Regions from separate parts of the Bacillus sp. AK031 genome, predicted to be linked through region 1. Evidence: a T-box and tRNA genes for the amino acid it is inferred to sense, from the RefSeq annotation. Region 1 holds a T-box; the other holds one or more tRNA genes.
The links. The T-box of region 1 lies ahead of tyrS (tyrosine--tRNA ligase). A T-box ahead of a tRNA ligase gene usually reads a tRNA of that ligase, here a tRNA-Tyr.
Positions count from the first base shown of each region.

Region 2: it encodes a tRNA-Tyr, which carries the amino acid that the T-box ahead of tyrS (tyrosine--tRNA ligase) is inferred to sense. The anticodon was not compared.

Region 1 is NZ_CP096424.1:958,494-965,027, reverse strand. Features, by position in the region: gene rpsD (30S ribosomal protein S4) at 1-575, shown strand, start outside; gene M1E09_RS04845 (TerC family protein) at 900-1,610, shown strand; gene tyrS (tyrosine--tRNA ligase) at 2,440-3,702, opposite strand; T-box leader at 3,781-4,002, opposite strand; gene M1E09_RS04835 (transglycosylase domain-containing protein) at 4,325-6,534, shown strand, end outside.
Region 2 is NZ_CP096424.1:4,118,816-4,125,349, forward strand. Features, by position in the region: gene rocF (arginase) at 1-77, opposite strand, end outside; gene M1E09_RS20980 (hypothetical protein) at 230-373, shown strand; gene M1E09_RS20985 (hypothetical protein) at 849-992, shown strand; gene M1E09_RS20990 (hypothetical protein) at 1,158-1,301, shown strand; gene M1E09_RS20995 (hypothetical protein) at 1,467-1,610, shown strand; tRNA gene M1E09_RS21000 (tRNA-Lys) at 2,236-2,308, opposite strand; tRNA gene M1E09_RS21005 (tRNA-Gln) at 2,313-2,387, opposite strand; tRNA gene M1E09_RS21010 (tRNA-Tyr) at 2,483-2,566, opposite strand; tRNA gene M1E09_RS21015 (tRNA-Thr) at 2,575-2,650, opposite strand; tRNA gene M1E09_RS21020 (tRNA-Val) at 2,696-2,771, opposite strand; tRNA gene M1E09_RS21025 (tRNA-Glu) at 2,877-2,951, opposite strand; tRNA gene M1E09_RS21030 (tRNA-Thr) at 2,968-3,040, opposite strand; tRNA gene M1E09_RS21035 (tRNA-Asn) at 3,043-3,117, opposite strand; rRNA gene rrf (5S ribosomal RNA) at 3,125-3,241, opposite strand; rRNA gene M1E09_RS21045 (23S ribosomal RNA) at 3,380-6,315, opposite strand; rRNA gene M1E09_RS21050 (16S ribosomal RNA) at 6,492-6,534, opposite strand, start outside.

The DNA.
Region 1 (6,534 bases):
AATTATCCCGCCGTCTTGGAATCTCTCTAAGCGGTACAGGTAAAGAATTAGAAAAGCGTCCTTACGCTCCTGGACAACATGGTCCTAACCAACGCAAAAAAATCTCTGAATATGGTTTACAATTACAAGAGAAGCAAAAGCTTCGTCATATGTATGGAGTGACTGAGCGTCAATTCCGTAACCTATTCGACAGAGCAGGCAAAATGCAAGGTAAACACGGTGAAAACTTCATGGCACTTCTTGAAGCACGCCTTGATAACGTTGTTTATCGTCTTGGTTTGGCTCGTACTCGCCGTCAAGCACGCCAACTTGTTAACCACGGTCACGTAACTGTTGATGGATCTCGCGTAGATATCCCATCTTACCGTCTGCAAGCTGGTCAAACAATCGGTGTTCGTGAAAAATCCCGCAACCTTAACATCGTTAAAGAAGCTCTTGAAGTGAACAGCTTTGTTCCTGACTTCTTGACTTTCGATGCTGACAAGCTTGAAGGATCTTTCATCCGCTTACCAGAGCGCTCTGAACTACCAGCTGAAATTAATGAAGCACTTATCGTTGAGTTCTACTCTCGCTAATCTTCCAGAAAAAACCCCATTCTATTCCGGATGGGGTTTTTGTTTTGCATTTTTTATGCTGCTGCACACGCACAAACTTCCGCCATAAATTCTGAGCCTCAAATCTCCTCCTCACTTCTGTGTCTGCACAAATCTTCTTATAGATCATTTAGATGTATACTCCCCCTCTCATCATCATCGAAAATATTATTTTATTAAAAGTCACACCTCATTATGGTATGATAGATAAGTTGTTGTTTTTTTACATATGGTGATACCCTCCACTGCAACGAACGGTGATCACCTAATATAAGCATTTGAATTTCTGGAGGAGGAATGGAACAAATGGACTTTTTATTTTCTGCAGGATTTATTGTTTCCTCAGGAGCTATTGTTGCACTTTTGAAAATCATCGCAATTGATATTATCCTTTCTGGGGATAACGCCATAGTCATTGCCATGGCAACGAAAAATTTACCGAAGGACCTGCAAAACAAAGCGATTTTCTTTGGTACAGCAGGCGCTGTCATTCTTCGAATTTTATTTGCAGCCATTATTGTGTATCTGCTTCAAATCCCATATGTCCACTTAATCGGCGGCGTATTGCTATTGTGGATTGCGTACAAGGTACTGGTGGAGGAAGAAGAGGAAGCAGACATCAAATCACATACCGGCTTGAAGCAAGCGATTACGACCATCATTATCGCCGATGCTGTCATGAGCCTGGATAACGTTGTTGCAGTTGCTGGCGCTGCACACGGCAATATTAACATGATTGCACTTGGAGTCCTGATCAGTATTCCGATTATGATTTTCGGTTCTAAAGCGATTGTCCGATTACTTGAAAAATATCGCTGGATCGCCTATATAGGCTCGGGTATTCTCGCATGGACTGCAGGTGAGATGATCATGGCGGACAAACAGTTTTTAGCATTGCTGGATATGTCACACAGCCCTTATACTTACCTGATTATCTTGTTTCTGACTGCAGCTGTACTTCTTGCTGGATTCCTAGTTAATAAGAAACATACACGTGAGAGTGTCCAAGCTCATTAATATAGAAAAAGTGCCCCCTTTGGGAGCACCTTTTTTGTTTCCTTGTGTATTAAGTTCTCTCTAGATATTAACGAGTGAGACCATATGGGATATTAACCATCTGTCTTCTTGAACTCAGAATCAAACGGAATATACACATACTTTATTGAACAGCTATCCCTTCTATGCCAAGGTCAGGTGGTAGATAAATGCACTTTATTGACCACCTATCTCTCCTACCTCCAGACCAGGTGGCACATAAACTCCTTTTATTTACCAGCTATCCCTTCTAAAACAGGCTCAGATAGCAAACAAAGGCCTTTTGTTGACCACCTATCTCTCCTACCTCCGGACCAGGTGGCACATAAACTCCTTTTATTCACCAGCCAGCCCTTCTAAAACAGCTCAGATAGCAAACAATGGCACTTTATTGACCACCTATCTCTCCTACCTCCAGACCAGGTGGCACATAAACTCCTTTTATTCACCACCTATCCCTCCTCAAACAGGCTCAGATAGCAAACAAAGGCCTTTTGTTGACCACCTATCTCTCCTACCTCCGGACCAGGTGGCACATAAACTCCTTTTATTCACCAGCCAGCCCTTCTAAAACAGGCTCAGATAGCAAACAATGGCACTTTATTGACCACCTATCTCTCCTACCTCCAGACCAGGTGGCACATAAACTCCTTTTATTTACCAGCTATCCCTTCTAAAACAGGCTCAGATAGCAAACAAAGGCCTTTTGTTGACCACCTATCTCTCCTACCTCCGGACCAGGTGGCACATAAACTCCTTTTATTCACCAGCCAGCCCTAAATCCTAGAACCAGGTGGCAAAGTACCGGTGATTAAGAATACTGAATCATAAAGTACTTTTTCTTCCCTCTTCTGATAATCGTAAACTGGCCGTCGATTCTGTCAGCTTCCGACATGACATGCTGAAGATCGGTTGTGCGGTCGCCGTTGATATAAATAGCACCATTTCCGATATCTTCCCTCGCCTGTCTCTTCGATGGAGAAATTTTTGTGTTAACCAGAAGATCAACCAATCCAACTTCCTCATCCTTAGGCTGTGTGAATGAAGGAACATCCTTGAAGCCCTGCTTGATTTCTGCTGAAGAAAGCTCTTTGATGTTACCGCTGAAGAGAGCCTCTGTAATCTTGATTGCCTGCTCTAATGCTTCCTCTCCATGAATCAGCTTTGTCATTTCTTCTGCCAGCGTTTTTTGTGCTTTTCGCAAATGAGGTTCCGTTTCAACAGCTTGAGACAGCTGCTCAATTTCTTCATGATCCAGGAACGTAAAGTATTTAAGGTATTTTACGACATCCGCGTCCGCCGTATTGATCCAGAATTGATAGAACTCATAAGGAGAGGTTTTTTCAGGATCAAGCCAGATTGCACCGCTCTCGGTTTTACCAAACTTAGAGCCATCCGCTTTCGTCACAAGCGGGATCGTGAAACCAAATGCTTTGGATTCCTCTTCCCTTGTGCGCCTGATCAATTCCAGGCCTGTCGTAATATTGCCCCACTGGTCACTTCCGCCTATTTGCAACTTGCAATTGTAGTTTTCATACAGATGGTTGAAGTCCATCGCTTGTAAAATGGTATAAGTGAATTCTGTGTAAGAAATCCCTGTCTCGAGCCTTGATGAAATCGTATCCTTTGCCAGCATGTAATTCACGCCGATATGCTTTCCGAAGTCACGAAGGAATGTAACCATGTCCATAGGGCCGATCCAGTCAAAGTTATTGACCATAACCGCTCCGTTATCTCCTTCAAAGTCAAAAATGCTTTTAAGCTGATTCTTGATGCTCTCTGCATTGTGTTGAATGTCTTCAACCGTCTGTAATTTACGCTCTTCACTTTTACCGCTTGGGTCACCAATAAGGCCTGTTGCGCCGCCGACCAGGACCAACGGACGGTGGCCGTGCTCCTGGAAGCGCCTTAGCGTCAGGAATGGCAGCAAGTGGCCGATGTGCATGCTGTCCGCAGTAGGGTCAATTCCGCAATAAATTGATATTTTTTCTTTGTCCAGCAGGCTCTTCAATCCTGCTTCATCTGTTTGCTGATACGTTATTCCACGCCATTCTAAATCTTTTAATAGATCCATACGTCTCTTCCTCCTGTATTGTCCTGCAATATTTTGTATAGGGAGAAAATTCTCCACAAAAAAACGCCCCTGCTCATATGCAGGGACGCTTTAACACGCGGTACCACCCAACTTAAGGATAATCGTATCCTTCACTTAATAATATAACGGTTTTCCCGTTTGCAGCTAATCGATGCCTATGGTCTTTCGCCGCAAAAGCTCAAGGAGGTAATTCATCACGTTATGTATGTCAGTTTCCACCTGCCACTGACTCTCTGTAATAGGGATAACGGGACTACTTATTCCTGTCAAAGCATTTTCTTATGAAATTCAGATATTCCTTTTTTATCACAGCCGGAGCATGTTTGTCAATTTCCCCTTCTTGTTAATGATGTTTTTGTTGTTTCCCATACCGGATGAGCAACTTTGATCGCTCCTGCTATTTAAAGTACTTCCGGGCTAAAAAACAGCAACCCTTCAAAAGGCTGCCTTAAGCTTAAACAGACTCAGGTAAAAAATACCGTTAAGGGGAAGCCGTGGTACATTGGGGGTTCTTTCTAAGCACTGTTGTAAATTCCTTATTTTAGTCATCACACGGTCGAAATATGCTATAATATAGTTGATTTTAGGAGGAGTGTAAAATATGAAGGAAAAATTTCAATCTTTACTGCAGCGGTCTCAGCCTGTCATCAAGTTCTTTATTAACAATAGATTTTTAAAACGCGCCAGAATCACGTACGGTGTTCTTTGGAATTTATTATTGATTTTTATTATGGTAGCTGTTCTTGTAACAGCATTCGCTGGCGGCGTTGGAGCAGGCTATTTCGCTTCTCTGGTAAAAGAAGAACCGATACGCCCTTACGACAACATGAAACAGGATATATACAACTATGAAGAAACATCACAGCTCTATTTTGCCAATGATGTCTATCTCGGTAAAATGAGGACGGATTTAGAGCGTGAAGAAGTCAATATTGACGAGGTCTCTGATCACCTCATAAATGCAATCATCTCGACAGAAGACGAATACTTTAATGAGCACAATGGTGTCGTGCCAAAAGCAATTCTTCGCGCCATCGTTCAGGAATTCACGAATTCTGCCACTCAATCAGGCGGAAGCACTCTGACTCAGCAGCTGATCAAAAATCAGATCCTTACAAATGAAGTTTCCTTTGACCGGAAAGCCAAGGAAATTCTTTTGGCTCTGAGATTAGAGAGGTTCTTTGAAAAAGATGAAATTTTGGAAGCCTATCTGAATGTAGCTACGCTTGGCCGAAACTCTTCCGGTCGTAATATCGCGGGAGTCAAATCAGCGGCAAAAGGCATCTTCGGCGTAGAGCCTAAAGATTTATCCCTGCCTCAGGCTGCTTTCATCGCCGGACTTCCACAGGCCCCATTCGCTTATACCCCTTTTACCAATGGAGGGGATGTCAAGGAAAACCTTGAACCGGGCCTGACAAGAATGCAGACTGTTTTGTACCGGATGTTTGAAGAGGGCTATATCACAGAAAAAGAGTATGAAACAGCAGCAAACTATGATATCTCACAGGATTTCATTGCGCCAAAGCCTTCTTCTAATGATAACTACCCTTGGCTGACTGCGGAAATCGAAAGCCGCGCCAAGGTGATCATTTCTGAAATGCTGGCAGATAAAGACGGCTACTCAAAAGATGACCTGGACAATAATGATGAATTATATGAAAAGTATATCACTCTTGCCGACCGGGAGATGAGACAGCGGGGATACCAAATCCACTCAACGGTCAACAAAGATATTTATGACAGTATGCAGAAGACAAAAGATGCATATGAAATGTATGGACAAACCCTTACAAGTACCGAAATCGACCCTGAAACAGGCGAGGAAGTCGAAGTACCAAATCCTGTTCAGGTCGGAGCGATCATGATTGAAAACCAGACGGGGAAAATCATTAGTTTCGTTGGCGGAAGAGACTTTAAACAAGAACAGCTGAACCATGCTACACAGTCAATCAGACAAAATGGTTCAACAATGAAGCCATTGCTTGTGTACGCACCAGCGCTCGAATTCGGCGAAATCGGGCCAGGCTCGCCTCTTCCCGATGTTGAAATGTCGATTATGGCTGGAAACGGTGTGATGTGGCAGCCTCAAAACTACTCGTTCGATTACAACGGCCTTATTCCGGCAAGATTTGCACTGGCTGAGTCATTGAACATTCCGGCAGCCCGCCTTTACACAAAAATTTTCAACAAACAGCCTATTCAGTTCCTTGAAAAAATGGGCTTTTCAACACTTACAAGTGATGAAAAAGAGAACTATGCCCTTGCGCTTGGAGGTATGAAGCGGGGAGTAACTCTTGAAGAGAACACCAATGCTTATACAACTTTTGCCAACGACGGAAAATTCATTGACGCCTACATGATCGATAAGATTGTCAACAAAGAAGGCGAAGTGCTCTATCAGCATGAGATTGAGCCTGTCGAGGTATTCAGTCCTCAAACTGCTTATCTGACGATCGATATGATGCGCGATACACTTGATCACTATGCTGGAACAGGCCGTTATGCCAAAAAATTCCTTAACTTCGCTTCAGACTGGGCTGGTAAATCGGGAACGACCCAGGAGTATAAAGACCACTGGTTTATCGCATCCAATCCGAACATCACATTTGGAACCTGGTTTGGATATGATGATCCAAAGTCAATGTACAGGGCGATGGACACTTACGGACATTATGGTTTGAGAAATATCCGCTTATGGTCTTACATGCTGAATGACGCTCGTGATCTTGCTCCTGAATTAATTGATCCTGAAGACACATTCCAGTCACCAGGGGGGATCGTTAACCGCTCCTTCTGCGGAATCTCCGGTCT
Region 2 (6,534 bases), 1.1 Mb from region 1:
CTCGGTCCCATATCTACACCACGGCGCATCTGGCCCAAATCCATCGGTACGCCAATAATTGATATATTCTTCTTCATACTATTCCTCCTCACTTTTTCTACTACCATTGTATCGAAACAAACCAACATGACTCAACCGGACAAGATGGTGTATATATATTCAAAAGCGGAAGCGGGCGTTTAGCGACGTACGGACTGCAGGGCTTCCGCATGAGATAAAAGGAAACACGATGAGCATGAGCGAATCGATGTTGACTTATCGCAAGGAGGAAGACCGGAAGTACGCTAGTCGCTGCCCGCTGGAGCTGGACGGATCAAAAGCAGAGGGGGCCTGCCCAGGGGCGTACGGATTTGACACAGGCGTATTGAGATAAAGGAAACACGATAAGCGCCAGCGAATCGATGTTGACTTATCGCAAAGGAGGCTGTGGCAAATACGCTAGCCGCTAGGCCCCCGGAGCTAGCCGGATTCAAAAGCGGAAGCGGGCGTTTAGCGACGTACGGACTGCAGGGCTTCCGCATGAGATAAAGGAAACACGATGAGCATGAGCGAATCGATGTTGACTTATCGCAAAGGAGGAAGACCGGAAGTACGCTAGTCGCTGCCCGCTGGAGCTGGATGGATCAAAAGCAGAGGGGGCCTGCCCAGGGGCCTACGGATTTGACACAGGCGTATTGAGATAAAGGAAACACGATAAGCGCCAGCGAATCGATGTTGACTTATCGCAAAGGAGGCTGTGGCAAATACGCTAGCCGCTAGGCCCCCGGAGCTAGCCGGATTCAAAAGCGGAAGCGGGCGTTTAGCGACGTACGGACTGCAGGGCTTCCGCATGAGATAAAGGAAACACGATGAGCATGAGCGAATCGATGTTGACTTATCGCAAGGAGGAAGACCGGAAGTACGCTAGTCGCTGCCCGCTGGAGCTGGATGGATCAAAAGCAGAGGGGGCCTGCCCAGGGGCCTACGGATTTGACACAGGCGTATTGAGATAAAGGAAACACGATAAGCGCCAGCGAATCGATGTTGACTTATCGCAAAGGAGGCTGTGGCAAATACGCTAGCCGCTAGGCCCCCGGAGCTAGCCGGATTCAAAAGCGGAAGCGGGCGTTTAGCGACGTACGGACTGCAGGGCTTCCGCATGAGATAAAGGAAACACGATGAGCATGAGCGAATCGATGTTGACTTATCGCAAGGAGGAAGACCGGAAGTACGCTAGTCGCTGCCCGCTGGAGCTGGATGGATCAAAAGCAGAGGGGGCCTGCCCAGGGGCCTACGGATTTGACACAGGCGTATTGAGATAAAGGAAACACGATAAGCGCCAGCGAATCGATGTTGACTTATCGCAAAGGAGGCTGTGGCAAATACGCTAGCCGCTAGGCCCCCGGAGCTAGCCGGATTCAAAAGCGGAAGCGGGCGTTTAGCGACGTACGGACTGCAGGGCTTCCGCATGAGATAAAGGAAACACGATGAGCATGAGCGAATCGATGTTGACTTATCGCAAGGAGGAAGACCGGAAGTACGCTAGTCGCTGCCCGCTGGAGCTGGATGGATCAAAAGCAGAGGGGGCCTGCCCAGGGGCCTACGGATTTGACACAGGCGTATTGAGATAAAGGAAACACGATAAGCGCCAGCGAATCGATGTTGACTTATCGCAAAGGAGGCTGTGGCAAATACGCTAGCCGCTAGGCCCCCGGAGCTAGCCGGATTCAAAAGCGGAAGCGGGCGTTTAGCGACGTACGGACTGCAGGGCTTCCGCATGAGATAAAGGAAACACGATGAGCATGAGCGAATCGATGTTGACTTATCGCAAGGAGGAAGACCGGAAGTACGCTAGTCGCTGCCCGCTGGAGCTAGACGGATCAATAGCGCAGGGGGCCTGCCCAGCGGCGTGCTGGCTGGACCGGTTCTGTATGAGACAAAGCAGTACATCTGACCATACCATACGCCCTTTTTCTTAATCATCCTATTTTAAATTCATGCATCAACAATAATAGGGTGTTTCTCTTCTAATCACACTATTATAAATTCTTTCTTCCTTTATAATGCGCTGTTTCCACTCTATTCACACTATTATAATCTTGTTTGTAGCCCCTAATAGGATGTACCCTCCTCAAACAGCATAATAGCCCTTGATTCAAAGAAATTCATTTGACCAAACTCTGTAATCTACATCTTCACACGCTATCATCAAAACACAAAAAAGCTTCCAGATCAAAATCTGGAAGCTTTTTTTAATGAGCCATGAAGGACTCGAACCTTCGACCCTCTGATTAAAAGTCAGATGCTCTACCAACTGAGCTAATGGCTCTTAATGGCTGGGCTAGCTGGATTCGAACCAACGCATGTCGCAGTCAAAGTGCGATGCCTTACCGCTTGGCTATAGCCCAATAATAGCAAAAATAAAAAGACATTAGTTAACATGTCCGTTTTATGCTTTATGTATTCAATAATGAAGAATAGTTATTTCACTTCATAAAAACAATGGTGGAGGGGGGCAGATTCGAACTGCCGAACCCGAAGGAGCGGATTTACAGTCCGCCGCGTTTAGCCACTTCGCTACCCCTCCAAATAAAATGGTGCCGGCAAGAGGACTTGAACCCCCAACCTACTGATTACAAGTCAGTTGCTCTACCAGTTGAGCTACACCGGCATTTTATTGGAATATCGTTACTTTATTAAATTGTAGTATGAATAATGGTGGAGGATGACGGGATCGAACCGCCGACCCTCTGCTTGTAAGGCAGATGCTCTCCCAGCTGAGCTAATCCTCCGTAATGGGTTTTAAGTTTAACTTTTAAGAATGCTTTTTTTACTTCTTGCGCTGATGCCTTTATTATGGATGCTTATTTTACTCCGCTGCGCTTCGTAAAAAAGCTTGGTGACCCCTACGGGATTCGAACCCGTGTTACCGCCGTGAAAGGGCGGTGTCTTAACCGCTTGACCAAGGGGCCGACTATAAAACTATTAAGCTTCCAACCGGGCTCGAACCGGTGACCTCTTCCTTACCATGGAAGTGCTCTACCTGCTGAGCTATGGAAGCAATGGCTCCGCAGGCAGGATTCGAACCTGCGACCGATCGGTTAACAGCCGATAGCTCTACCACTGAGCTACTGCGGAACGATAAGCCTGGCGACGTCCTACTCTCACAGGGGGAGATCCCCCAACTACCATCGGCGCTGAAGAGCTTAACTTCCGTGTTCGGCATGGGAACGGGTGTGACCTCTTCGCCTTAATCACCAGACAAATATTGCTTTCAGTAAAGGACAGGCTTTATTATAACACCATCTTTTTCAAAAAATCAAGTGTTATTTTAAAAATTGTTCCCTGAAAACTAGATAAAGCATGAAGAAAAGAAAGTATTCCGAGTTTCGCTATAATTGTGGTTAAGTCCTCGATCGATTAGTATCTGTCAGCTGCACGTGTCGCCACGCTTCCACCTCAGACCTATCTACCTGATCATCTTTCAGGGATCTTACTCACATAAAGTGATGGGAAATCTCATCTCGAGGGGGGCTTCATGCTTAGATGCTTTCAGCACTTATCCCTTCCGCACATAGCTACCCAGCGATGCCTTTGGCAAGACAACTGGTACACCAGCGGTGCGTCCATCCCGGTCCTCTCGTACTAAGGACAGCTCCTCTCAAATTTCCTGCGCCCACGACGGATAGGGACCGAACTGTCTCACGACGTTCTGAACCCAGCTCGCGTACCGCTTTAATGGGCGAACAGCCCAACCCTTGGGACCGACTACAGCCCCAGGATGCGATGAGCCGACATCGAGGTGCCAAACCTCCCCGTCGATGTGGACTCTTGGGGGAGATAAGCCTGTTATCCCCGGGGTAGCTTTTATCCGTTGAGCGATGGCCCTTCCATGCGGAACCACCGGATCACTAAGCCCGACTTTCGTCCCTGCTCGACTTGTAGGTCTCGCAGTCAAGCTCCCTTGTGCCTTTACACTCTGCGAATGATTTCCAACCATTCTGAGGGAACCTTTGGGCGCCTCCGTTACTCTTTAGGAGGCGACCGCCCCAGTCAAACTGCCCACCTGACACTGTCTCCCACCCCGATCAGGGGCGAGGGTTAGAAGTTCAACACAGCCAGGGTAGTATCCCACCAGCGCCTCCACCGAAGCTGGCGCTCCGGTTTCCAAGGCTCCTACCTATCCTGTACAAGCTGTGCCAAAATTCAATATCAGGCTACAGTAAAGCTCCACGGGGTCTTTCCGTCCTGTCGCGGGTAACCTGCATCTTCACAGGTACTATAATTTCACCGAGTCTCTCGTTGAGACAGTGCCCAGATCGTTGCGCCTTTCGTGCGGGTCGGAACTTACCCGACAAGGAATTTCGCTACCTTAGGACCGTTATAGTTACGGCCGCCGTTTACTGGGGCTTCGGTTCGCACCTTCGCTTGCGCTAAGCATTCCCCTTAACCTTCCAGCACCGGGCAGGCGTCAGCCCCTATACTTCGCCTTACGGCTTCGCAGAGACCTGTGTTTTTGCTAAACAGTCGCCTGGGCCTATTCACTGCGGCTCTCTCGGGCTTGCACCCTAACAGAGCACCCCTTCTCCCGAAGTTACGGGGTCATTTTGCCGAGTTCCTTAACGAGAGTTCTCTCGCTCACCTTAGGATTCTCTCCTCGCCTACCTGTGTCGGTTTGCGGTACGGGCACCTTTTTCCTCGCTAGAGGCTTTTCTTGGCAGTGTGGAATCAGGAACTTCGGTACTATATTTCCCTCGCTATCACAGCTCAGCCTTCACGGTGACGGGATTTGCCTCATCACCAGCCTAACTGCTTAGACGCGCATATCCAGCAGCGCGCTTACCCTATCCTCCTGCGTCCCCCCATTGCTCAAACGGAAAAGAGGTGGTACAGGAATATCAACCTGTTGTCCATCGCCTACGCCTTTCGGCCTCGGCTTAGGTCCCGACTAACCCTGAGCGGACGAGCCTTCCTCAGGAAACCTTAGGCATTCGGTGGACAGGATTCTCACCTGTCTTTCGCTACTCATACCGGCATTCTCACTTCTAAGCGCTCCACCAGTCCTTACGGTCCAGCTTCTCAGCCCTTAGAACGCTCTCCTACCACTGACACCAAACGGTGTCAATCCACAGCTTCGGTGATACGTTTAGCCCCGGTACATTTTCGGCGCAGAGTCACTCGACCAGTGAGCTATTACGCACTCTTTAAATGGTGGCTGCTTCTAAGCCAACATCCTGGTTGTCTAAGCAACTCCACATCCTTTTCCACTTAACGTATACTTTGGGACCTTAGCTGGTGGTCTGGGCTGTTTCCCTTTCGACTACGGATCTTATCACTCGCAGTCTGACTCCCATGGATAAGTCTTTGGCATTCGGAGTTTGTCTGAATTCGGTAACCCGATGAGGGCCCCTAGTCCAAACAGTGCTCTACCTCCAAGACTCTTACTACATGAGGCTAGCCCTAAAGCTATTTCGGAGAGAACCAGCTATCTCCAAGTTCGATTGGAATTTCTCCGCTACCCACACCTCATCCCCGCACTTTTCAACGTGCGTGGGTTCGGGCCTCCATTCAGTGTTACCTGAACTTCACCCTGGACATGGGTAGATCACCTGGTTTCGGGTCTACGACCACATACTCATTCGCCCTATTCAGACTCGCTTTCGCTGCGGCTCCGTCTTTCCGACTTAACCTTGCATGGGATCGTAACTCGCCGGTTCATTCTACAAAAGGCACGCCATCACCCGTTAACGGGCTCTGACTACTTGTAGGCACACGGTTTCAGGTTCTATTTCACTCCCCTTCCGGGGTGCTTTTCACCTTTCCCTCACGGTACTGGTTCACTATCGGTCACTAGGGAGTATTTAGCCTTGGGAGATGGTCCTCCCAGCTTCCGACGGGATTTCACGTGTCCCGCCGTACTCAGGATCCACTCAAGAGGGAACGAAGTTTCGACTACAGGGTTATTACCTTCTGTGACGAGCCTTTCCAGACTTCTTCGTCTACTTCGTTCCTTTGTAACTCCGTATAGAGTGTCCTACAACCCCAAGAGGCAAGCCTCTTGGTTTGGGCTAATCCCGTTTCGCTCGCCGCTACTCAGGGAATCGCGTTTGCTTTCTCTTCCTCCGGGTACTTAGATGTTTCAGTTCCCCGGGTCTGCCTTCCATACTCTATGTATTCAAATATGGATACTGCACCATTACGTGCAGTGGGTTCCCCCATTCGGAAATCTCCGGATCAAAGCTTACTTACAGCTCCCCGAAGCATATCGGTGTTAGTCCCGTCCTTCATCGGCTCCTAGTGCCAAGGCATCCACCGTGCGCCCTTTCTAACTTAACCAAATGGTTAATCAAACAATATCTCATAAGAGATATCCTAAAATGGCAAATTCTCGGTTCTTTCTTGACTTTCTTCATATATCTTTATCTAGTTTTCAAAGAACAATGTTTTGACGGTATTAAACCATCAAAACTGAACAAAACAAAATCAAATCGTCACGTCTCATATATCCTTAGAAAGGAGGTGATCCAGCCGCACCTTCCGATACGGCTACCTTGT